2 regions of the Janthinobacterium sp. BJB401 genome follow, and region 1 is predicted to be linked to the other one. Evidence: predicted binding sites of a transcription regulator. Region 1 holds the regulator's gene; the other holds the start of a gene.
The links. Region 1 encodes LexA, which represses DNA repair genes until DNA is damaged. Its sites were predicted from a motif close to ACTGTATNNNNATACAGT; they were not measured.

Region 1 (12,116 bases):
TGCCGGCAACATTGATACGGAACAGGTGGCAGAGCGCCTCGCAGCCATCCGCCAGCATGTAAAATTGCCTATCGGCGTGGGCTTCGGCATTCGCGATGGCGCCACGGCCAAGGCCGTTGCCAAGGTGGCCGATGCCGTCGTGATCGGCAGCCGCATCATCCAGGAGATAGAAAATGCCCCGGAAGGCGGCGCCGTCGACGCCGTACGCAGCTTTACGGCAGGCATCCGCGCCGCACTGGATGCCTGAGCAAGCTTGTTGTTTACGCAAGCTCGGGTGGCGGCAAAGTTCGACAGCCCGGCGATAAACGGCTACACTTCGGCCACTGATTTGCCTGTTATTGTGCAATAGATAAAATTTTTGGTGGCGCCCTGCGGGGCGTCGCCGTTTACCGTCTGCCGGGGGCGTCCACCGACGCTACCCCTACAAGGGCCCAAGGAGAAAATATGAGTTGGTTGGAAAAACTGCTGCCACCGCGCATCCAGCGTTCGGACGCCGCCGCGCGCAAGACCATGCCGGAAGGCCTGTGGGTCAAGTGCCCGTCGTGCGAAGCCGTGCTGTACCGTACGGACCTGGAATCGAATCTGCACGTGTGCCCGAAATGCGACCACCACATGCGCATCCGCGCGCGTGAACGCCTCGACAGCCTGCTCGACGCGGGCGGCCGCTATGAAATCGGCCAGGAAATCCTGCCCGTCGATACCTTGAAATTCAAGGACAGCAAGAAATACCCTGACCGCCTGAAATCCGCCATGGAAGCGACGGGCGAGACGGATGCGATGGTTGTCATGGGCGGCGCCATCATGAGCTTGCCGGTGGTCGTGGCGTGCTTCGAGTTCGAATTCATGGGCGGCTCCATGGGCTCCGTCGTGGGCGAGCGCTTCGTGCGCGGCGCGCAAATCGCGCTGGAACAGAAAGTGCCGTTCATTTGCATCACCGCCACCGGTGGCGCGCGCATGCAGGAAGGCTTGCTGTCGCTGATGCAGATGGCCAAGACCACGGCCATGCTGACCAAGCTGTCCGAAAAGAAATTGCCATTCATCAGCGTGCTGACCGACCCGACCATGGGCGGCGTGTCCGCCTCGTTCGCCTTCATGGGCGACGTCGTGATCGCCGAGCCGAAAGCGCTGATCGGCTTTGCCGGCCCGCGCGTGATTGAAAACACCGTGCGCGAAAAACTGCCGGAAGGCTTCCAGCGCGCCGAGTTCCTCGTCACCAAGGGCGCCGTCGACATGATCGTCGACCGCCGCAAGATGCGCGAAGAAATCGCCCGCTTGCTGGCCTTGTTGCAAAACCAGGCTGTGGAAGTACTGGCGTAATTTGATTTACCCCAAAACCTGAACTGCCGGGGTCGGACCCGATGGGGAGATTCACTCCAGTGGAGTGAATCTCGATCCCGCAGGGACCGACCCCAGTCTTCGGTTCGGGTCTCATGTCTTTCCCGCCTCGCGCACTCTTTTCAAGAAGTCTCCCATGCAAAACCTCCCCACCACCTTGCCGGACTGGCTCGCCATGCTGGAAACCCGCCATTCGGAAACCCAGATCAACATGGGCCTGGACCGCGTGCAAGCCGTCAAGGCGCGCATGCAGCTGGCTTTTACCTGCCCCGTGATCATGGTGGCGGGCACGAATGGCAAGGGCTCCACCTGCGCCATGCTGGAATCCGTGCTGTTGCGTGCCGGCTACAAAGTGGGGCTGTACATCAAGCCGCATTTTCTCGACTTTAACGAGCGCGCGCGCGTGCTGGGCGAGATGGCCAGCGATGAACAGATTGTTGCCAGCTTCCATGCCGTCGACGCTGTGCGCGGCGACACGCCGCTGACGTATTTCGAATTCACCACCCTGGCGATTCTGCATTTGCTGTCGCAGGCCAAGCTGGATGTGGCCATCCTGGAAGTGGGCCTGGGCGGGCGCCTGGACGCCGTCAACGTGATCGACGCCGATGTGGCCATCGTCACCAGCGTCGACATCGACCACACGGATTACCTGGGCGACACGCGCGAAGCGATCGGCTTTGAAAAGGCCGGCATTTTCCGTCCGGGCAAGGCGGCCATCTGCAGCGACCCCGTGCCGCCGCAGTCGCTGATCGACCATGCCGAAGCCATCGGCGCCGACCTGTGGCTGATGGGCCGCGATTTCAATTATTCGGGCGACAAGCAGCAGTGGAACTACGGCGGACGCGAGCAGCGCCGCAATTCGCTCGCTTACCCGAGCTTGCGCGGCGCCAACCAGATCCTGAACGCGACGGCCGTGCTGGCCGCCCTGGAAGTGCTGAAGCTGAAACTGCCCGTGGGCGCGCAGGAAGTGCGCACGGGGCTGGTGACGGTGGAGCTGCCGGGCCGCTTCCAGGTCTTGCCTGGCCGCCCCAGCGTGATCCTCGACGTGGCGCACAACCCCCACGCGGCCTCGGCGCTGAACCAGAACCTGGGCAATATGGGTTTCCACCCGTATACCTATGCCGTGTTCGGCTCCATGCAGGACAAGGATATCGATGGCGTATTGGCTGCGATGAGCGAACATGTCGACCACTGGTGCCTGACGGGCCTGCCTTCGCCGCGCGCGGCCACGGCTTCCGAGCTGGCCGCCAAGGTGCAGATCATGCTCGAAGACAAGCCTGACAGCAGCGAACATACTGTGTCTATTTTCGATGATCCGGCACAAGCTTTTGCAAATGCAATGAGCCGGGCCGGTGAGAATGATAGAATTGTGGTCTTTGGTTCTTTCCTCACCGTTGCCGGCGTGATGAAGGCCCGAAAATCCTCACTTCACTGAAACGCACTCGACTGAAAATCACGCATGGGCTTGTTCTCGAAACTGTTTAAAAACAAGCAAGAATCCTCTGGCGAAGACAGCGGCTTTTATGTCCCTGGCGAAGCACAGTCGCCGACCCGCAAGCGCGCAGCCAACACCTCCGGTGGCGGTGGTTCGCGCCGTGGCGGCAAGGAAGCGCCGGATCCGGTCTTGCCTGAAAAAAAGCGCGCACGCCGCCGCCTGGTCGGGGCCATTGCCCTGGCCTTGGGCGTGGCTGTCGGCTTGCCGATGCTGCTCGATTCCGAGCCGAAGGCGCCGTTCAACGATATCGCCATCGACATTCCGTCCAAGGAAAAGGCTGTTGCGCCTGCACCGGCGCCCGTGCCGGCCGTCCCGGCGCAAGCTGCAGCGAATGGCCTGGACCAGTCCGAGGAAATCGTCGACGCGCCGCTGCCGCCTGCGGCCAAGCCGACGCCCACACCGGCACCCGTGCTGGCCGCCGCCCAGCCTGCAACGGTCAAGCCAACTTATGTGGAACCGAAACCCGAGCCCAAGCCTGTCAAGGTGGAGCCGAAACCGGAACCGAAACACGAAAGCAAGCCCGAGCCGAAACACGAGTCCAAGCCCGAGCCCAAGCCTGAGCCCAAGCATGAAGTAAAGCCGGAAGCCAAGCCTGAGCCGAAGCCTGCCAAGCCGGCGCAATCGGCTGACGATGCCGCGCGCGCGCTGGCGATTCTGGAAGGCAAGCCACAAGAGAAAGCACAAGACAAGGTGCAGGACAAGGCGCACGACGCCGGCAGCGGCAAGTTCGTGGTGCAGGTGGCGGCCCTGGCGACGCAGGACAAGGTCGACGAATTGCAGGACAAGCTGCGCGAAGCGGGCATCAAGTCGTACACGCAGAAAGTCTCCAGCCCGGCGGGCGAGCGCATCCGCGTGCGCGTGGGCCCGTTCGGCAGCCGCGAGGATGCCGAAAAGACCCGCGCCAAGCTGCAAAAGCTAGGCCTGGGCGGCAGTCTGGTGCCGGCGTGATGTTGCAAGGCTGAACGCGCGTGACGATCTTCGATTACCTGGTGCTGTTCGTGCTGGTGACGTCCGTGCTGATCAGCATGATGCGTGGCCTGGTCAAGGAAATACTGTCATTGGTCAGCTGGATCGTGGCGTTCGTCATTGCCAACGCGTATGGCGCCACCCTGGCGAAATTCCTGCCGGAAGCTGTGCCGGGCGAAGCCATCCGTTTGTTGCTGGCCTTCGTCGTGCTGTTCATCGGCGTGCGCATTTTGATGGGATTGCTGTCCATGACGGTCGACGCGCTCGTCAAGGTGACGGGCCTGAGCCTGGCCGACCGCACCCTGGGCACCCTGTTCGGTGTGGCGCGGGGCCTTGTGATCGTGCTGACCGCCGTCATCTTGTGTGGCATGACTTCCATACCGCAGCAGCCATTCTGGAAAAACGCGCAGCTCAGCCCGCTCGCGGAGCAGGGCGCGCGCGCCATCAAGCCTTATCTGCCTGCCGCTTACGCGCAGCATGTGAAATTTTGAATTTTTTTAAAATCAGTAGCACAGTTTAGGAGCACACCATGTGTGGCATCGTCGGCGTCGTTTCCCATCAACCTGTCAATCAATTGCTCTATGATGCATTGTTGCTCCTGCAACATCGCGGTCAGGACGCGGCAGGGATTGCGACCAATCACAGCAGTATGTTTTCCATGCACAAGGCCAATGGCCTCGTGCGTGACGTCTTCCGTACGCGCAACATGCGTTCGCTGCAAGGCACGACGGGCATCGGCCATTGCCGCTACCCGACGGCCGGTTCGTCGAGCGAAGAGGAAGCACAACCGTTCTATGTGAATGCGCCGTTCGGCATCACCCTGGCGCACAATGGCAACCTGACCAACTGGGAACAGTTGAAGCTGGAAATGTTCAAGAACGACCGCCGCCACATCAATACCGATTCCGACTCGGAAGTGCTGCTCAACGTGCTGGCGCATGAAATCCAGGAAGCGACGACGGGCCTGAACCTGGACCCGGAAGCCATCTTCAAGGCCGTTACCGTGCTGAACCGCCGCGTCAAGGGCGGTTATGCTGCCGTGGCGCAAATCGCCGGCGTGGGCTTGCTGGCCTTCCGCGATCCGCATGGCATCCGTCCGCTATGCCTGGGCATCAATGAAACGGAGCAGGGTCCCGAATACCTGATCGCTTCCGAATCCGTGGCCCTGGAAGGCATGGGCTTCCGCTTCGTGCGCGACATCGGTCCCGGCGAAGCCGTCTTCATCGATGCTGACAAGAAATTGCACAGCGCCCAGTGCGCCGACAACGCCAGCCTGAACCCGTGCGTGTTCGAATTCGTCTACCTGGCCCGTCCCGACTCCGTCATCGATGGCGCCTCCGTGTACGCCACGCGCCTGAAAATGGGCGAGTATCTGGCCGAGAAGATCCGCGCCGAGTTGCCAGGCGTGCATATCGACGTGGTCATGCCGATTCCCGATTCCTCGCGTCCGGCCGCCATCCAGCTGGCCATGGCGCTGAACATCGAGTACCGCGAAGGCTTCATCAAGAACCGCTACATCGGCCGTACCTTCATCATGCCGGGCCAGGCGGCACGCAAAAAATCCGTGCGCCAGAAGCTCAACGCGATCCCGTCCGAATTCAAGGATAAAGTGGTGCTGCTGGTCGACGATTCCATCGTGCGCGGCACCACCAGCCGTGAAATCGTGCAGATGGCGCGTGAAGCGGGCGCGACGAAAGTCATCTTCGCCTCGGCAGCGCCTCCGGTGATCTACCCGAACGTGTACGGCATCGACATGCCGACGCGCGACGAACTGATCGCCTACGGCCGCACGACGGAAGAAGTGTGCCGCGAAATTACGGCCGACTACCTGGTCTACCAGGATATCGGCGCGCTGAAGCAGGCGATTGCCGACGTCAACCCGGCGCTCACCAACTTCGAAGCATCGTGCTTCGATGGCGTGTACGTGACGGGCGACGTGTCGCAGGAATACCTGGACCGCCTGGAATATGCGCGCCACCATCCGAAGGCGGCAGCGCCCGAAGATACGCCGCGTTCCCAGCTGAACCTGAACCTGGCGACGACAGAAGCATAAGTAACCTGCCCGGCCGATGCCGGGCTTTTTTTCGGGGTCAGACCCGTCGGGGGAATGCGCGCCAGTGGTGCGCATTCCGATTCCGGAGGGACTGACCCCAGCATTTGCCTTGGGGTTGCGCGGCAAATCGAATATTCGGAATTCTCACCATGACCACCAAAAAAACCTACGGCTTTACCACCACCATCCTGCATAACGACCGCCGCAAGGGCATTGAGCACGGTTCCCTGCACAAGCCCGTGCACACTTCCGTTGCCTTCGGTTACGCCGATGCGCGCCAGCTCGCTTCCGTGTTCCAGGGCAAGGAGCCAGGCTTCCGCTACGGCCGCCAGGGCAATCCGACTGTCTCCGCGCTGGAAGACAAGGTCAACAAGATGGAAGACGGCGTGGCGACCTTGTGCTTCGCCACCGGCATGGGCGCCATCGGCGCCGTGGTGCAATCCTTGCTGCGCGCAGGCGACCATGTCGTGTCGTCGGCCTTTTTGTTTGGCAACACCAACAGCCTGTGGCAAACGGTGACGGGGCAGGGCATCGGCGTATCGTTCGTCGACGCCACCGATGTCGCCAATGTCGCGGCCGCCATCACGCCGGCCACGCGCATCGTCTTTGTGGAAACCATCGCCAATCCGCGCACGCAGATCGCCGACCTGGCGAAGATCGGCGACTTGTGCCGCGAGAAGGGCATTTTGTACATCGTCGACAACACCATGACGACGCCTTACCTGTTCCGCCCGAAAGCCGTGGGCGCGGGCCTGGTGGTCAATGCCTTGACGAAATCCATCGGCGGCCACGGCAATGCCCTGGGCGGCAGCTTGACGGACACGGGCGTGTTCGACTGGACGCAGTATCCGAACATCTTCGAGAACTACAAGAAGGCGGCGCCGGCCCAGTGGGGTATCGCGCAAATCCGCGCCAAGGCCTTGCGCGACTTCGGCGCTTCGTTGGGGCCGGAAGCGGCGCACCATATCGCCGTCGGCGCGGAAACCATGGCCTTGCGCATGGACCGCACTTGCTCGAACGCCCTGGCGCTGGCCACCATGCTGGCCGCCGACCCACGCGTGGCGGCAGTGCATTACCCAGGGCTGGCGTCGCACCCGCAGCACGCGCTGGCCACCGACTTGTTCCGCAGCTATGGTTCGCTGTTCAGCTTTGAGCTGAAGGATGGCATCGATTGCTTCGATTTCCTCAACCGTTTGAATTTGGCTATTCCAGCGAGCAATCTGGGCGACACGCGCACCCTCGTCATTCCCGTCGCCCACACGATTTTCTATGAGATGGGCGCCGAGCGCCGCGCCAGCATGGGCATTGCCGAATCGCTGATCCGCGTATCGGTGGGCATCGAGGATGAGGCTGACTTGCTCGCGGATTTCCATGACGCCCTCGCTGTATAAAACGCCCGGGCAATAAAAAAGGGCCGCAACAGCATGACTGTGGCGGCCCTTTTTGCATGCGGCAGTTTAATGCCAGCTGCGCATCAGTCCGACGGCCAAACCTTCCAAAGCAAACTCGTCTTCCGGTGATACGGTAATCACCTTGAAGTCCGGGTTTTCCGGCAGTAGTTCGATGACGGAACCCGTTTTCTTGTAGCGCTTGACGGTGACTTCGTCGCCGATGCGGGCCACGACGATCTGGCCGTTCTTGGCGCTGTCGACCTTTTTCACGGCCAGTAAATCGCCATCCATGATGCCGGCGTCGCGCATGGACCAGCCGCGCACCTTCAGCAGGAAGTCGGGTTTGGCCGAGAACAGGGCCGGGTCGACGTTGTAGCTCGCCTCCAGGTTTTCCTGCGCCAGGATGGGCGAGCCGGCGGCCACCCGGCCGATCAGGGGCAGCGACATCAGCAGCGCTGCCGGCACTTTCGATGGCGGCGCTTCGGCGGCCGCGCCGATCAGGCGGATGCCGCGCGAGGTGCCGGGCGAAATCTCGATCGCACCCTTGCGGGCCAGGGCCTGCAAATGCTCTTCGGCCGCATTGGCCGATTTGAAACCCAGTTCATTGGCGATTTCGGCACGGGTGGGAGGAAAGCCCGTGTTTTCAATCGCGTCCTTGATCAGGTTCAGGATTTGTTCTTGTCGTGCTGTCAGCTTGATCATGAGCGGTGGGTGCATACTAAAATGCTGTCTATATGAACAGTCTGTATTTTTGTACAGTATCGCCCACTATGCAAGGGGATTTCCGTGTTTTCGGCGGATTTCGCAAGAAATACTTGTGCACCGATGAAAAGCGGCACGGCGCGCGGGCTTTTCGGGCGCAGGTAGAAGGAATGATTGAAACGTTTGCAAAAGGCGGTTATAATCTTCGGCTGACCTTCCCACACCCGTCTTGACGCCGGGGTGGGCGATTATCAATCCGACCTGAAGGAGTTTGCATGCGTCATTATGAAATAGTCTTTATCGTCCATCCGGACCAAAGCGAGCAAGTGCCCGCGATGATCGAACGCTACAAAGCCAGCGTAACCACCCGCGGCGGTTCGGTTCACCGCGTGGAAGATTGGGGCCGCCGTCAAATGGCTTACTCGATCCAAAAGCTGCCTAAAGCACACTACATCTGCCTGAACATCGAATGCGACAACGAGACCCTGGTCGAGTTGGAAACAGCATTCAAATTCAATGATGCCGTGTTGCGTCACCTGACCGTTAAAATGAAGAAAGCTGAAACAGCTCCTTCGCCGATGATGAAATCGGTACAACGCGAAGACGCGGCCAAAAGCCACCGCACCGAAGCACCAGCAGCCGCTCCAGCCGCAGCAGCAGCTTAATTCTTGACCAGGATCGTGCGCTGAACCAGCTACAAGTCACTGCCATCATTGCCGAGCGCGAAATATTGCGCTATACCCCGGCAGGGCTGCCGATTGTGAATGCAGTATTGCAACACAGTTCGCAGCAGATGGAAGCAGGGATTGCCCGTTTGACCGAGTTTGATGTTGCCGCGCTAGCCGCTGGCGAAATTTCAGGCCGGTTCAGCCAGGCAAGCTTGGGCGGGGTCTATCAGTTCACGGGTTTCCTGGCCAGGAAGAGCCGCAACAGCAAGAGTTTGGTGTTTCACATCATTGATTTTAGTGCAGTCAATTCTGACTAGCGCATTTTAGATACAGGAGCCTGACATGGCATTCGGTAAAAAGTTCGACAAAAATAAGCTCAAGCTTAAAGAAAAACGCAAACAGCAAAACCCGTTGTTCAAACGCAAGAAGTTCTGCCGCTTCACCGCAGCTCACGTTGAGCAAGTCGACTACAAAGACGTCGACACGCTGAAAGACTTCGTCCAAGAAAACGGCAAGATCATGCCAGCACGCCTGACCGGTACCAAAGCGCACTACCAGCGCCAAGTTGACACCGCAATCAAGCGCGCTCGCTTCCTCGCGCTGCTGCCATACACCGATCTGCACCACGCTTAATCGGTCAGATATTCCTGGAGAAGAACTATGCAAATCATTCTGTTAGAAAAAGTTGTTAACGTCGGTAACCTCGGCGAAGTCGTCAAAGTCAAAGACGGTTACGCACGTAACTTCCTGATCCCGCAACGCCTGGCACGTCGTGCTACGGCAACCGCTGTGGCTGAATTCGAAGTCAAGCGCGCCGAACTGGAAAAAGCTGCTGCCGCCAAACTGGCCGCATCGCAAGCCCAGGGCGAAAAACTGAGCGGCCTGACCGTTCAAGTTGCTCAAAAAGCTGGTGTTGATGGCCGTCTGTTCGGTTCCGTCACCAACTTCGACATCGCTGAAGCGCTGACCAAGCAAGGTTTTGCTGTTGAAAAAGCACAAATCCGCATGCCTACCGGCCCGCTGAAGATCGTTGGCGAGCACAACGTTTCGGTTGCTCTGCACACCGACGTGGTCGTGGAAGTTGTTATCGCTGTCGTTCCAGACGCGAACGCGTAATTGTCTGCGGGCCTGGCCCGCAAGCATTGCCGCACGATGAAAAGCCGGGTTCGCCCGGCTTTTTTGTGGCCTTTTTTTCGCTCAATTTCAGCCCTTTATTTTTGCCAGCACGCCGAAGCGGGTATAATTCGCGCCATGAACGCCCCCTCTGATCCGCAACTGGATTCCCTCCGTATTCCGCCGCATTCGATCGAAGCAGAACAATCCGTTATCGGTGGTCTGCTGCGCGACAATGCCGCATATGACCGCATCGCCGACTTCATGCATGCGGAGGATTTCTATCGCTATGACCATCGCATCATCTTCGAGCAAATCGTCAAGATGGTTAACGCTTCCAAGCCAGCCGATGTCATTACTGTTTTTGAAACCCTGACCCAGCTCGGCAAGGCCGATGATGTGGGCGGACTCGCTTACCTGAACGCCATGGCGCAAAACACGCCATCGGCCGCGAACATCCGGCGTTACGCCGAGATCGTGCGCGACCGCGGCGTGCTGCGCAAACTCATCACCGTCGCCGACGATATCTCCGGCACGGCCTTCAGCCCGCAAGGCAAGGAAGTCAAGCAGATGCTTGACGAGGCCGAATCGAAGATTTTCGCCATCGCGGAAGAAGGCGCGCGCGGCGCCCAGGGCTGGACCGCCATCCAGCCCCTGCTGACGCAGGTGGTCGAGCGCATCGATGAGCTGTACAGCCGCGACAACCAGAGTGAAATCACGGGCGTGCCTACCGGTTTCATCGACCTCGACCGCATGACCTCCGGTCTGCAGCCGGGCGATCTGGTGATCGTGGCGGGCCGTCCGTCGATGGGCAAGACGGCGTTTTCCGTCAACATCGGCGAAAACGTGGCCATCGACAGCGGCTTGCCCGTGGCCGTGTTCTCGATGGAGATGGGCGGCGCCCAGCTGGCCATGCGTATGCTCGGCTCCGTCGGGCAGCTCGACCAGCACCGCCTGCGTACGGGCCGCCTGAACGACGAAGACTGGCCGCGCCTGACGAATGCCATTCAAAAGATGAACGACGCGCAGTTGTACATCGACGAAACGCCGGCGCTCAATTCCATCGAATTGCGCGCCCGTTCGCGCCGCTTGTCGCGTCAATGCGGCAAGCTGGGCCTGATCATCGTCGATTACTTGCAGCTGATGTCGGCCAATACGCCGGGCGACAACCGCGCCACGGAGATTTCCGAGATTTCACGGGGCTTGAAAGGCCTGGCGAAAGAACTCGGTTGCCCCGTGATCGCGCTGTCCCAGCTGAACCGCTCGCTGGAACAACGCCCGAACAAACGTCCCGTCATGTCCGACTTGCGCGAATCGGGCGCTATTGAGCAGGATGCCGACGTGATCCTGTTCATTTACCGCGACGAGGTGTATAACCCCGACTCGCCAGACAAGGGAACGGCCGAAATCATCATCGGTAAACAACGTAACGGTCCAATCGGCAGCATCCGCCTCACCTTCATGGGGCAGTACACCAAATTTGGCAATTACAGTGGTGGCCTGGCGCTTTACCAAGGCGACTAACACAGCAGCACTGATATTCCATTGGCCGCCCCCTCATACGGGGCGGCTTTCTGTAGTAAATAACACGACTCAATGCTTAACGGAGAATGACATGTTTGGACGCTTGATGCCCACTGAGGGCAAGTTTTTTGAATTGTTTAACCAGCACGCGGAACTGTGCGTCAAGGGCGCGAAAGAGATGCTCGGCCTGATGACCAATTTCGACGACCTGGAAAACCGCGTACATGCGATCGAAAGCATCGAGAAACAGGCGGACAAAGTCACCTACGCCACCGTGGAAATGCTGCACAAGACCTTCATCACGCCGATCGACCGCGATGACATCCATCAGCTGATCACGCGCCAGGACGACATCCTCGACCTGCTGGAAGATGCGGCGCAAACCGTCTCGCTGTACGACCTGAAAGCCGTCACGCCGGAAGCCAAGCGCCTGGCCGAACTGGTGCTGGCCTGTACCGAAAAAGTGCGCGACGCCGTCGCCATGCTGCACAACATGGACAACTCGCGCAAGATCGTCGCCATCTGCGAAGAGATCGACCGCCTGGAGTCGGACGCCGACCACGTGATGCGCGCCGCCATGTCCAAGCTGTTCCGCGACGAGCCGGACGTGCGCAATCTGATCAAGCTGAAAGCGATCTACGAAATTCTGGAAACCGTGACCGACCGTTGCGAAGATGTGTCCAATATTATCGAAGGCATCATCGTCGAAAACGCGTAAGCGTTGGGCCTGTCCTGAACCAGAATCAGAAAAGAAACTACAATGACCATACAAATCAGCATCTACGTGCTAGGCCTGTTGATCGTCCTCGCGCTGCTGTTTGACTTCATGAACGGCTTCCACGATGCCGCCAACGCGATCGCCACGGTGG
Region 2 (12,116 bases), on a different contig from region 1:
GGCGCCGAACCGCCTCGACGTGTTTGTCACGGGCACGAACGGCGCCCTGTTCCACAAGGCGTGGAACGGCGCGGCCTGGTCGCCGTCCGTGAGCGGTTATGAAAGCCTGGGCGGCGTGGTATCGTGTTTATGAGGGAGGAATCGCCATGCACGGCATGACAACGGCACTGCCCAGCGGCAGCTGGACGCACTCGTTCGAGGAGGATGCGGACGGTATCGAGGTGTACCGGCCCACGGCCACGTTCGCGTTCCCTCCCAGCCGCAAGGGACGCAAGGTGCTGGAATTCGGCACGCCGGCCGGCGCCATGGCGCAAGGGGCGGCAACCTTGACGTCCATGGCGCCCGGCCCCGACGACCGGCCCCGCGCCGGCCCCGTGACCCGGCTGGTGCCCCTGGGCATGGGCCGCTATGCGCTCGGTGATGGCGCAGGCGCGCAGGACGTGATCGACATCGTCGAAGCGACACCCGACGTGCTGCGCCTGGCGCGGCGCTAAGGCTGGCCGCGCAGCTTGTGCGCGAGCGCCGTGCGGTTGCCCACGCCCAGTTTCTGGTAAATCGCATGCAGCTGGTTGCGCACGGTGGCTGGCGACTTGCCCAGTTCCCTGGCGATGCTTTTATACGGCAATCCTTCGGCCGCCATGGCCGCCACCAGCCGCTCGGCCGGGGTCAGACGCTGCATGGCAGCCTGCCTGAAACCTTGTTTGTCATCCTTGTTCTCCTGTCAGTTGGCGGCATGCCGGTGGCATGCCTGCAGGAGTAACGGGATCGGGGGATGTATTTGTAAAATTATTTATCCCTGCCGCCGCTAGATGCGCCAGGCGAAAAAAAAGACAGGCGAACCTGTCTTTTCGTGTGGCGCGATGCCGGTCAGCCGATGGCCGCCATCGACACCGGTTTCAGCTTGGCCGCCAGCGCCTTGCCCTTTTTCGCGCGCTTGCCGAAATGCTCGGCCAGGGCCGTGGCGCCCAGCGACGCATCCTGCGGTTTCGAGGCCCGGCCGATGCCCGAGACCACCACGCCGCGCTGCGTGATCGGCTGCACGGCCAGCAGCTTGTCTTTCGCATCGAGGTCGATCAGCTTGACGCCGGTGCCGCCCTTGGACAGGGTTTTCATTTCATCGAGGCCGAACACCAGCAGGCGCGCGCCTTCCGTCAGGCAGGCCAGGGCACTGGCCGCCTCGGGGATGATTTTCGGTTCGAGCGGCAGGTCGCCGTCGTCCAGGGTGATGAAGGCCTTGCCGCCTTTCAGACGGCTCGTCATGTCGCCCGCCTTGGCGATGAAGCCGTAGCCTGCGCTCGACGCCAGCAGCAAATTGGTGGCGCCATTGCCCGCAAAGTAGTGCAGGATGCGCACGGCGTTGCCGGGCGTGCCGCCGCTCAGGTCGCACAAGGTCGTGATCGGCACACCGTCGCCGCGTGCATTGGGCAGCGCGGAGACGGGAACCGAGTAAATCTTGCCGTTGTTGCCAAAGCCCAGCAGGGTGTCGACCGTGCGGCACTCGAAGGCGCCATGCAGGCTGTCGCCCGCCTTGAACGTGAACTGCGCCGCATCATGGCCGATGCCGGTGCGCGCGCGCACCCAGCCTTTTTCCGAAATGATGACGGTGACCGGTTCATCGACCACCTTTTGTTCCGCCACGGCTTTCTGCGCTTCCTCGATCAGGGTGCGGCGCGCGTCGCCGAACTGCTTGGCGTCCGTTTCGATTTCGCGGATGACGGCGCGCTTCATCGAGCCCGGGTTGTCGAGCAGGTCTTGCAAGGACTTTTCTTCCTTGCGCAGCTCGGCCAGCTCCTGCTGGATCTTGATCGTTTCCAGGCGCGCCAGCTGACGCAAGCGGATTTCCAGGATGTCGTCGGCCTGGCGTTCGGACAGTTTGAACGCTTCGATCAGGGCCGCCTTCGGCTCATCCGAATTGCGGATGATCTGGATCACCTTGTCGATATTGAGCAGGATCGCTTCGCGCCCTTCCAGGATATGGATGCGGTCCTTGACCTTGCCCAGTTTGTAGCCGGTGCGGCGCGTGACGGTTTCGAAGCGGAAATCGATCCACTCGCGCAGGATGTCGCCCAGCCCTTTTTGGCGCGGACGGCCATCGCCACCGATCATCACCAGGTTGATCGAGGTCGACGATTCCAGCGACGTGTGCGCCAGCAGCATCAGCATGAATTCCGTCTGGTCCTGGTTCTTCGATTTCGGCTCGAACACGAGGCGCACGGGGGCGGCGCGGCCCGATTCGTCGCGGATGGTGTCGAGCGAATTGAGGATCAGCGCCTTCAGGGCCACCTGGTCCGGCGACAGCGCCTTCTTGCCCAGCTTGATCTTCGGATTCGTCAGCTCTTCGATTTCTTCCAGCACCTTTTGCGACGAGGTACCGGGCGGCAGTTCCGTCACGACGGCTTGCCACTGGCCGCGCGCCAGCTCTTCGATTTTCCAGCGCGCGCGCACCTTCATGCTGCCACGGCCGCCCGCGTACATGTCCTGGATTTGCGACGGCGGCGTGATGATCTGGCCGCCGCCGGGGAAGTCGGGGCCGGGAATGATGGCCATCAGTTCGGCGTGCGTCATTTTCGGATCGCGGATCATGGCGACAGCCGCCTTGGCCACTTCGGCCAGGTTGTGCGACGGGATTTCCGTCGCCAGGCCCACGGCGATGCCGGAGGCGCCGTTCAGCAGCACCATCGGCAGGCGCGCCGGCAGCAGCTTCGGTTCTTCCGTCGAACCGTCGTAGTTGGGCTGGAAGTCCACCGTGCCCATGCCGATTTCATCCATCAGCAGCTTGGCGATCGGCGTCAGACGCGCTTCCGTGTAACGCATGGCCGCCGCGCCGTCGCCGTCGCGCGAGCCGAAGTTGCCCTGGCCGTCGATCAGCGGGTAGCGCAAGGAAAAATCCTGCGCCATGCGCACCAGCGCGTCGTACACGGACTGGTCGCCGTGCGGATGCAATTTACCGAGCACGTCGCCGACCACGGCCGCCGATTTGCGCGGCTTCGCCGTGGAGTTCAGGCCCAGCTCATTCATCGCATACAGGATGCGGCGCTGCACCGGCTTCTGGCCGTCGCACACGTCGGGCAGGGCGCGGCCCTTGACGACGGAGATGGCGTAATCGAGATAGGCGCGCTCGGCAAAGGTGGACAGGGTCAGCGCTTCGCCGTCGAATACCGGTTCATCCGGCTCGATCGGCTCAGGCTGGGCATCGTCAAATAAATTGGTTTGTGTGGACATGGCGCTTGTTTCGGTGTTAAGTGGTTGCGGTTGAATTCGTGGGGCTGATTATGACAGCCGTGATTTGGAAAAGGACTTGCCGTACGTCAGATACATATAGCGCAGGGTGAAATACAGCACAGCCAGAGCCAGCTCGACGCTGTGATGCAGCATCGGCATGGCGCGGATGGCCGGGGCGTGGCCGGCCAGCACGACACTGGCGAGTGACGGCACCAGCACCACCGGCCAGATCGTCTTCCATTTGAAATCGGTGGGGGAAAACAGCAAGCCGGCGCACGACCAGGCATACAGCGCGGCGCCGACCAAGGCGGCCGGCAGCTGCTGCACATACAGTAGCGACAGCAAGCCCGCGCAGCCGATCAGCCATGCCGCGCGCAGGCGGGGCAAGAGCGCCTCGGGGAAGCCGCCATCGCCATACAGGCCGGTGGCGCAGCGCAGGGCCAGCGCCGCCAGGCAAAATATCAATGGCATGGCCTCGCCGATGGCCAGCGCCGACGGGCCCCTGCCGCTCATGAACATGGCCGCGAACAGCGACAGGCCCAGACACAGGAGCAGCAGCATGCCATGCAGCAGCTGGCGGTTCATCGCATACGCGAGCAGGGCCGACGCGCACAAGCCGGCCGCGGTGACGAGGCGCATGCTGTCGCTGCGCTCGGGCAGGAACAGCAGCAGTGCCAGCACGAGGTAGGGTGCGATCCAGCCCAGTTGCCGCAAGCCGGGCCGCTGCCACAGCATGGGCAGGCGGTCCTGCAGCGCTTCTTGCAGCGCTTCCAGGCGCGCGAACAGCGGCGTTGGCCAGCGCAAGGCATGCATGGCCAGCAGGGAAAAGGCCAGCGCCTGGAAGCCCAGCAGGCTGGCATATGCGGCCGTGTCAGCGAGCTTGAAGCCGGCAGCATCGAGCACGCCCGCGAGCATGAAGTGCAGCACGAAACCGAGGCCGCCCGAGGCCAGCGCCGTCTGCTTGAAGTAGCGCTTGGCATGGACGGCGTGTTCCCATTGCTCGAACAGGTCCGTATCGAGCTTCCAGGCCAGCATCTCGGCGTGCTGCCAGCGTATCGCGTGCAGCAGCTCGCGCAGCTGCAGCGTGAATTTTTGGTCGAACAGCTGGCGCGCATAGGCGCTTGGCGATTGCTGCGACATGATGCAATCGAGGCCCGGGTAGCTGTCGCGGTTGTCGCTGAAATGGGCGAACGAACGGTCGGCCCGGTAGCGCTGCACGGCAGCGCGCACCAGGTCCCCATGGCTGCGCGCCAGGTAGGAAAAATCGCGGTCCCAGCCCAACTGTTCGAACAGGGCCTCACGTAGCGCCAGGTCATAGCCGGCGCTGGCGCAGTAGCGCAGGGCACACAGGTCGAATTCCTCGCGCACGTCGAGGTTGAGCATGGCGTCGTCCTGCAGGATGCCGGCCAGTACCTCGCTGGCATCGGCGTGCCGCGAATGCTCGAGGAATGCCTGCCACAGGCTGGCCGCTTCCTGCGCCGGATCGATGGCGACCACGCCCCATAATTCGGATGGCGGTGCGGGTTCCTGGGCAATGACGCCCCACAGTTCCGCAGGCGGTTCGTGCGGCTCCTGCGCTTCCCGCGCGGGTTCGTCGATGACGCCCCACAGTTCGGCTGTTTCCATGACCGGCGTTTCTACCGCTGCCACTGCCGCTTGCGCTTCCGGGAACTCCTCGGCAAACAGGTGCGCATGGCGCAGCGCGTACTCATACGCTTCGCGCAGCTCCTGGAAAGCGGCAGGATCGTCTTCGGGACGCGTCACCTTCAGGCGCTTCGCATACGCGCGCTTGAGGGCGCGCTCGTCGCCCGTCGGCTCCGTGCCCAGGATTGCCCACAGGCTGCGCTGTCCGTTGTCCATGCCGCCGTCCATCTACAGGAAGCTCTCGCTCTCGACCTGGCGCAATACCTCGTCGAGCGCCTGGCGCGCCTTGCGGATGGTGTTCGGGTCCTGCGTTTCCAGCGCGGCCTGGAAATTGGCCGTGTGCGCCGCCAGGTACTGGCGCACGTCGCCCAGCGACTGTTCGTACAGGCGGTCGGCGCGCGTGACCAGGGTACGGTTTTCCATCTGCTCGCGCGGGTGGATCTTCAGGTCGGCCAGTTCCGCAAAACGCTGCTCGATCTGTTCCGGCGTCATCACGCCCGCGTTGTCGCTGATGATCATCTTGTGGCGTTCCTGCGTGGCCAGCACCGTCACTTCCGCTTCCAGCACGCCGCTGACGTCGTAGGTGAAGCGCACGTCGATGCCGATCTCGCCCGCCTTTTTCGCGGGGATCGGGAAGCTGATCTTGCCAAGGAAAACGTTGTCGGCCACCAGGCGCGACTCGCCCTGGAAGATCGCCACGTTGATTTCCTTCTGGTTGTCGTGGATGGTGGTGATGTTTTCCGTGCGCGAGACGGGCACCACGGAGTTGCGCTCGATGATGGGCAGGTAATGCCCGCCTTCATACTGGTTCGCGCCGACCTGGCGCGAAATGGAAATGCCCAGCGAGTACGGCGCCACGTCCGTCATGACCACTTCGTCCAGGGCCGCGTCGCGCATCTTGAGGCCAGCCTGCACGGCGGCGCCCAGCGCCACGGCTTCGTCCGGGTCCAGGTGGATGGCAGGGAAGCGGCCGAACATGCGCGAGACGAGTTTGCGCACCAGCGGCATGCGCGTGGCGCCGCCGGCCAGCACCACTTCATTCAGTTCCGCGGCGCGGATGGTGGCGTCGCGCAGCGCCCGTTCCACGGGCAGGCGCAAGCGGGCCAGCAGGGGCTCGCACAGCTGCGCCAGTTTGTCTTCGCCGATCTCCCAGCTGTATTCCTTGTCCTGGTAGCGCGTGGCCATGCGCGCGGACGGCTGGTCCGACAGCAGGCGCTTGACGCGCTCGGCTTCATCGCGCAGCAGTTGTTGCTGGCGCGGGTCGAGCAGGCGGCTGCCGACGGCGTCGCGCAAGCCGCTGCCTTCCATGAAAGCGTCGACCAGCACGGTGACGAAGTCTTCGCCGCCCAGAAAATTGTCGCCGGCCGAGGCCCGCACTTCCATCACGCCTTCGAACAGTTCGAGGATCGACACGTCGAAGGTGCCGCCGCCCAGGTCGAAGACGAGAAATTTGCTTTCCTGTTCCTTGTCGCGGATGCCGTAGGCCAGCGCGGCGGCCGTCGGCTCGTTGAGCAGGCGCTCCACGCGCAAGCCCGCCAGCTGGCCGGCGATGCGCGTGGCCTTGCGCTGCGCATCGCTGAAATACGCGGGCACGGTGATGATGGCTTCCTCGACCTTGTGGCCGAGGAAGGCTTCGGCATCTTCCTTCAGCGCGCGCAGCACCATCGACGACAGTTCTTCCGGACGGAATTGCTGCGTGCCGAGGGTGATCTTCTTTTCACTGCCCATGTAGCGCTTGAAGACGGCCGCCGTCAGTTGCGGGTGCGTCTGCAGGCGCTCGCGCGCGGCGCGGCCCACCAGCACGGTGCCGTCGTCATCGATGCTCACGCACGACGGCGTCAGGTGCTCGCCGAGCGCATTCGGGATGATGGAAGCCTTGCCGTCGCGCCAGATGGCGACCAGGCTGTTGGTGGTGCCCAGGTCGATGCCGATGATCATCAGATATCTGCCTCCGCCTCATTGCCGTGTTCCTCGATCCAGGCGCGGCGCCCGGCCGCTTCGCCCTTGCCCATCAACATATTGAAGCGCGAGGCCGAGGCCATGTGGTCGACTTCACCCAAGGTCACGGGCAGCAGGCGGCGCGTGTCCGGGTTCATCGTCGTTTCCCACAGCTGCTCGGCGTTCATTTCTCCCAGGCCCTTGAAGCGCGAGATCGACCAGGCGCCCTGTTTCACGCCTTCCTTGCGCAGCTTGTCTTCGATGGCGACCAGTTCGCCGTCGTCGAGCGCGTAGATTTTCTGCATCGGCTTCTTGCCGCGCGCTGGCGCGTCCACGCGGTACAACGGCGGGCGGGCGATGCAGATGTGGCCCTTGTTGATCAGGACGGGGAAGTGCTTGAAGAATAAGGTCAGCAGCAGTACCTGGATGTGCGAGCCGTCCACGTCCGCGTCGGACAGGATGCAGATCTTGCCGTAGCGCAGGCCGGACAGGTCGGGCGAGTCGCCCACGCTGTGCGGATCGACGCCGATGGCGACCGCAATATCGTGGATTTCGTTATTGGCGAACAGGCGGTCGCGGTCCGTTTCCCACGAATTCAAGACCTTGCCGCGCAGGGGCAGGATCGCCTGGAATTCCTTGTCGCGGCCCATCTTGGCCGAACCGCCCGCCGAGTCGCCCTCGACGAGGAACAGTTCATTGCGCGCGATGTCCGACGATTCGCAGTCGGTCAGCTTGCCGGGAAGGACGGCGACGCCTGAGGATTTTTTCTTTTCCACTTTTTGCAGCGAGCGCTGGCGCGACTGCGCCTGTTTGATCACGAGATCGGCCAGCTTCTTGCCGTAGTCGACGTGCTGGTTCAGCCACAGTTCCAGCGGCGGCTTGGTGAAGGTCGAGACGAGGCGCACGGCGTCGCGCGAATTCAGACGCTCCTTGATCTGGCCCTGGAATTGCGGGTCCAGCACCTTGGCCGACAGCACGAACGAAGCGCGCGCGAACACGTCTTCCGGCAGCAATTTGACGCCTTTGGGCAGCAGCGAATGCATTTCGACGAAGTTTTTCACGGCGCCGAACAGGCCGTCGCGCAAGCCCGATTCGTGCGTGCCGCCATTCGAGGTGGGGATCAGGTTGACATACGATTCGCGCACGATGGCGCCTTCTTCCGTCCATGCCACCACCCAGGCCGCGCCTTCGCCTTCGGCAAAGCCTTCCGAATCCGGGCCAGCGTATTGCGCGCCTTCGAACAGGGGAATCAGGGTTTCGCCATTCGATACCTGCGCCAGCGTTTCGGTCAGGTAGCCGCGCAAGCCTTCCGCGTACTGCCATGTTTGCGTGTCGCCCGTTTTCGCGTTGGTGAGTGTGACGGTCACGCCCGGCAGCAGCACGGCTTTCGAGCGCAGCAGGCGTTGCAGCTCCGTTTGCGAGATGTTCGGCGAATCAAAGTATTTCGCATCGGGCCAGGCGGTGACGCGCGTACCCGATTTTTTGCCGTCGCGCGGGGCGGGGCGGGAAGTCAAGGGCTCGATCACGTCGCCATTCGCAAACACCATGTGGTGCAGGCCGTTGCCGTCGCTTTCCTTGCGCCAGACGGTGATTTCCAGGCGCGTCGACAGCGCATTGGTGACGGACACGCCGACGCCGTGCAGACCGCCCGAGAACGCGTAGGCGCCGCCCGAACCCTTGTCGAACTTGCCGCCCGCGTGCAGCCGTGTAAACACGATTTCCACCGTCGGCACGCCTTCTTCCGGGTGCAGGCCGACGGGAATGCCGCGGCCATTGTCTTCGACGGTGATGCTGCCGTCCGTGTTTTGCGTGACGGCGATATGCGTGCAATGACCGCCCAGCGCCTCGTCGGAGGCATTGTCGATCACTTCCTGAATGATGTGCAGCGGATTTTCAGTGCGGGTGTACATCCCCGGGCGCTGCTTGACGGGTTCCAGTCCTTTCAGGACACGGATGGATGATTCGCTGTAGTCGGATGCTGGTTTTTTAGTGGCCATACGTGTTCAAGCTAAGTAAAGACAGTGGTTGGAACGCCAGGCCAGGGCACTGCGGGCGCAATGACAGCGGCGGCGATAACTGTATGAATATACAGTATATCCCGTCCAGCGTCACTGGGGGAGGGCAGTGCGGCAGGCTTGGCGTCCTTGTGCGGACGCTCGCGCATTCTATCTTGTCCCGTGAGCAATAGCGCTACTCCAAGGCAACAACAGTGCGCCGCGCGCGTGGTTTTGCGCCAATTGTGATGGATTTTATGCGGTAAAGCTCCCGTTTTTACATCTTGTTTACATGCACCTCCCCAGTCTTTACGAATTTTTTAGACCCTTTTGGCTAATCTGCTCACTATCAAAACAAACCTGTGTGAGGGTGGGAATGGATCTCGTGTATCTCGGCTTGATTGCCGTGTTTTTCGTCGTGGCGGCCGGCTTTGCCGTCGCCTGCGACAAATTAGGGAGCGTCAAATGAACGCGTTTTATGTGCTGGGCGCCGTCGTCTCGGCTGGCCTGCTCGTGTACCTGCTGGTAGCGCTGCTGAAGGCGGAGGAACTGTGATGACGACGCAATCGATACTGTTATTGGTAGCTTTCCTGGCCGTGCTGCTGGCCGCCGGCTATCCGCTGGGCCTGTACATGGCCAAGGTGGCCGGCGATGCGCCCGTGCGCGGCCTGGGCTGGCTGCAAAAGCTGGAAAACCTGCTGTACCGCTGGTCCGGCCTGCCCGCCGACAAGGCCATGGGCTGGAAAAGCTATGCCATCGCCCTGATCGTCTTCAATACCGTGGGCGCCGTCTTCGTCTACGGCCTGCAGCGCCTGCAGGGCTTTTTACCGTTGAATCCACAGGGCCTGGGCGCCGTCAGCCCCGATTCCTCGTTCAATACCACCGTCAGCTTCGTCGCCAATACCAACTGGCAGGGCTATGGCGGCGAACAGACCATGAGCTATCTGACCCAGATGCTGGGCATGGCGTGCCAGAACTTCTTCTCGGCGGCCACCGGCATCGCCGTGATCTTCGCGCTGGTGCGCGGCTTCGCTTCGCGTTCGGGCAAATCGATCGGCAATTTCTGGGTCGACCTGGTGCGCTCGACCCTGTACATCCTGCTGCCGCTGTCCCTGGCCCTGTCCGTCGTCTTCATGGGCGAAGGCATGATCCAGAATTTTTCCGCCTACAAGGAAGTAACCCTGCTCGACCACGTGGCGTATGAAACGCCGAAAATGACGGCCGACGGCCAGCCCGTGCTCGATACCGCCGGCAAACCCGTGATGGAAGCGCAAGTGGCGACCACGCAGACGATCGCCATGGGCCCCGTCGCGTCGCAGGAATCGATCAAGCTGTTGGGCACGAATGGCGGCGGCTTCTTTAATGCCAATTCCTCGCACCCGTATGAAAATCCGACCGTGCTGTCGAACTTCCTGCAGATGCTGGCCATCTTCATCATTCCCGCCGGCCTGTGCTTCACCTTCGGCCGCATGGTGGGCGACCTGCGCCAGGGCTGGGCCGTGCTGGCCGCCATGAGCCTGATCTTTGTCGTCATGACGGCCGGCGTGATGAGCGCCGAGCAGCAAGCCAATCCCGCCTTGCAAGCGCTGGGCGTGGATCAGCAGGCCAGCAGCCTGCAATCGGGCGGCAATATGGAAGGCAAGGAAACGCGCTTCGGCATCAGCTCCTCGACCCTGTTTGCGGCGGTGACGACGGCGGCATCGTGCGGCGCCGTCAATTCCATGCACGACTCCTACATGCCCCTGGGCGGCATGGTGCCGCTGCTGCTGATGCAGTTCGGCGAAGTGGTCTTCGGCGGCGTGGGCACGGGTCTGTACGGCATGCTGATGTTCGCTATCCTGGCCGTCTTCATCGCCGGCCTGATGATAGGCCGCACGCCTGAATACCTGGGCAAGAAAATCCAGGCGTATGAAATGAAGATGGTCTCGCTGGCCATCCTGATTACGCCAGCCCTGGTCTTGACGGGCACGGCGATCGCCGTGATGGTCGAACCGGGCACGGTCGGCGTGGCCAATCCGGGCGCGCACGGCTTCTCGGAAATCCTCTACGCCTTCACGTCGGCCGCCAACAACAACGGCAGCGCGTTTGCCGGCCTGTCCGCCAACACGCCGTTCTACAACGTGATGCTGGCGATCGCCATGTGGTTCGGCCGCTTCGGCGTGATCGTGCCCGTGCTGGCGGTGGCCGGTTCGCTGGCGGCCAAACAGCGCCTGTCGGCCAATGCCGGCACCATGCCCACGCACGGCCCCATGTTCATCGGCTTGCTGATCGGCGTCGTCGTGCTGGTTGGCGTATTGAATTACGTTCCCGCGCTGGCCCTGGGCCCGATCGTCGAACACCTGCAACTTTTCATCAAATAAGAGGCTACCATGTCACGCACAAGCCTGACTTTGTTCGATTCCGCACTGATCGGCCCCGCCGTCATCGATGCGTTCAAAAAACTCGACCCCCGCACGCAGTGGCGCAGCCCCGTGATGTTCGTCGTCTACGTGGGCAGCATCATCACGAGCCTGCTGGCGACCCAGGCCGGGATCAGCGGTGGCCAGGGCGAAGCGCCGTTCGGCTTCATCCTCGCCGTCGCCGTGTGGCTGTGGTTTACCGTGCTGTTCGCGAATTTCGCCGAAGCGCTGGCCGAAGGCCGCAGCAAGGCCCAGGCGGCTTCGCTGCGCGCCCTCAAGCAAACGGTGATGGCAAAGAAAATGCAGACGCCGAAATACGGCACTTCCTGGCTGCCCACGCCGGCCACCGACCTGCGCAAGGGCATGACGGTGCTGGTCGAGGCGGGTGACGTGATTCCCGCCGATGGCGAAGTGACGGCCGGCGTGGCTTCCGTCGACGAAAGCGCCATCACGGGCGAATCGGCGCCCGTCATCCGCGAATCGGGTGGCGACTTTTCCGCCGTCACGGGCGGCACCCGCGTGCTGTCGGACTGGCTGCTGGTGCGCGTTTCCGTCAACCCCGGTGAAGCGTTCATCGACCGCATGATCGCCATGGTCGAAGGCGCCAAGCGCCAGAAGACGCCAAATGAAATCGCCCTGACGATTTTACTGGTGGCCCTGTCGATCGTGTTCCTGATCGTCACCGTGACCTTGCTGCCGTATTCGCTGTTTTCCGTGGCGGCGGCCGGCAGTGGCACGCCGGTGACGATCACCGTGCTGATCGCGCTGCTCGTGTGCCTGATTCCGACCACCATCGGCGGTCTGTTGTCCGCCATCGGCGTGGCCGGCATGAGCCGCATGATGCAGGCCAATGTGATCGCCACCTCGGGCCGCGCCGTGGAAGCGGCCGGCGACGTGGACGTGCTGCTGCTCGATAAAA

Region 2: a site for LexA is predicted at 8,880-8,897, ahead of HWE17_RS00280 (DNA topoisomerase IV subunit B). Genes of this name have one in related genera too.

What each region holds. Positions count from the first base shown of each region.
Region 1 covers NZ_JABXFH010000026.1:567-12,682, forward strand. Annotated here, with positions in the region: gene trpA (tryptophan synthase subunit alpha) at 1-247, shown strand, start outside; gene accD (acetyl-CoA carboxylase, carboxyltransferase subunit beta) at 445-1,317, shown strand; gene folC (bifunctional tetrahydrofolate synthase/dihydrofolate synthase) at 1,472-2,770, shown strand; gene HWE17_RS17170 (SPOR domain-containing protein) at 2,795-3,778, shown strand; gene HWE17_RS17175 (CvpA family protein) at 3,799-4,287, shown strand; gene purF (amidophosphoribosyltransferase) at 4,326-5,849, shown strand; gene HWE17_RS17185 (cystathionine gamma-synthase family protein) at 5,999-7,240, shown strand; gene lexA (transcriptional repressor LexA) at 7,307-7,942, opposite strand; gene rpsF (30S ribosomal protein S6) at 8,218-8,607, shown strand; gene priB (primosomal replication protein N) at 8,628-8,927, shown strand; gene rpsR (30S ribosomal protein S18) at 8,953-9,243, shown strand; gene rplI (50S ribosomal protein L9) at 9,271-9,726, shown strand; gene HWE17_RS17215 (replicative DNA helicase) at 9,862-11,247, shown strand; gene HWE17_RS17220 (DUF47 domain-containing protein) at 11,339-11,965, shown strand; gene HWE17_RS17225 (inorganic phosphate transporter) at 12,008-12,116, shown strand, end outside.
Region 2 covers NZ_JABXFH010000001.1:61,137-73,252, forward strand. Annotated here, with positions in the region: gene HWE17_RS00250 (M43 family zinc metalloprotease) at 1-133, shown strand, start outside; gene HWE17_RS00255 (hypothetical protein) at 147-494, shown strand; gene HWE17_RS00260 (helix-turn-helix transcriptional regulator) at 491-679, opposite strand; gene parC (DNA topoisomerase IV subunit A) at 868-3,222, opposite strand; gene HWE17_RS00270 (J domain-containing protein) at 3,271-5,082, opposite strand; gene HWE17_RS00275 (molecular chaperone HscC) at 5,095-6,804, opposite strand; gene HWE17_RS00280 (DNA topoisomerase IV subunit B) at 6,804-8,801, opposite strand; gene kdpF (K(+)-transporting ATPase subunit F) at 9,264-9,353, shown strand; gene kdpA (potassium-transporting ATPase subunit KdpA) at 9,353-11,158, shown strand; gene kdpB (potassium-transporting ATPase subunit KdpB) at 11,168-12,116, shown strand, end outside.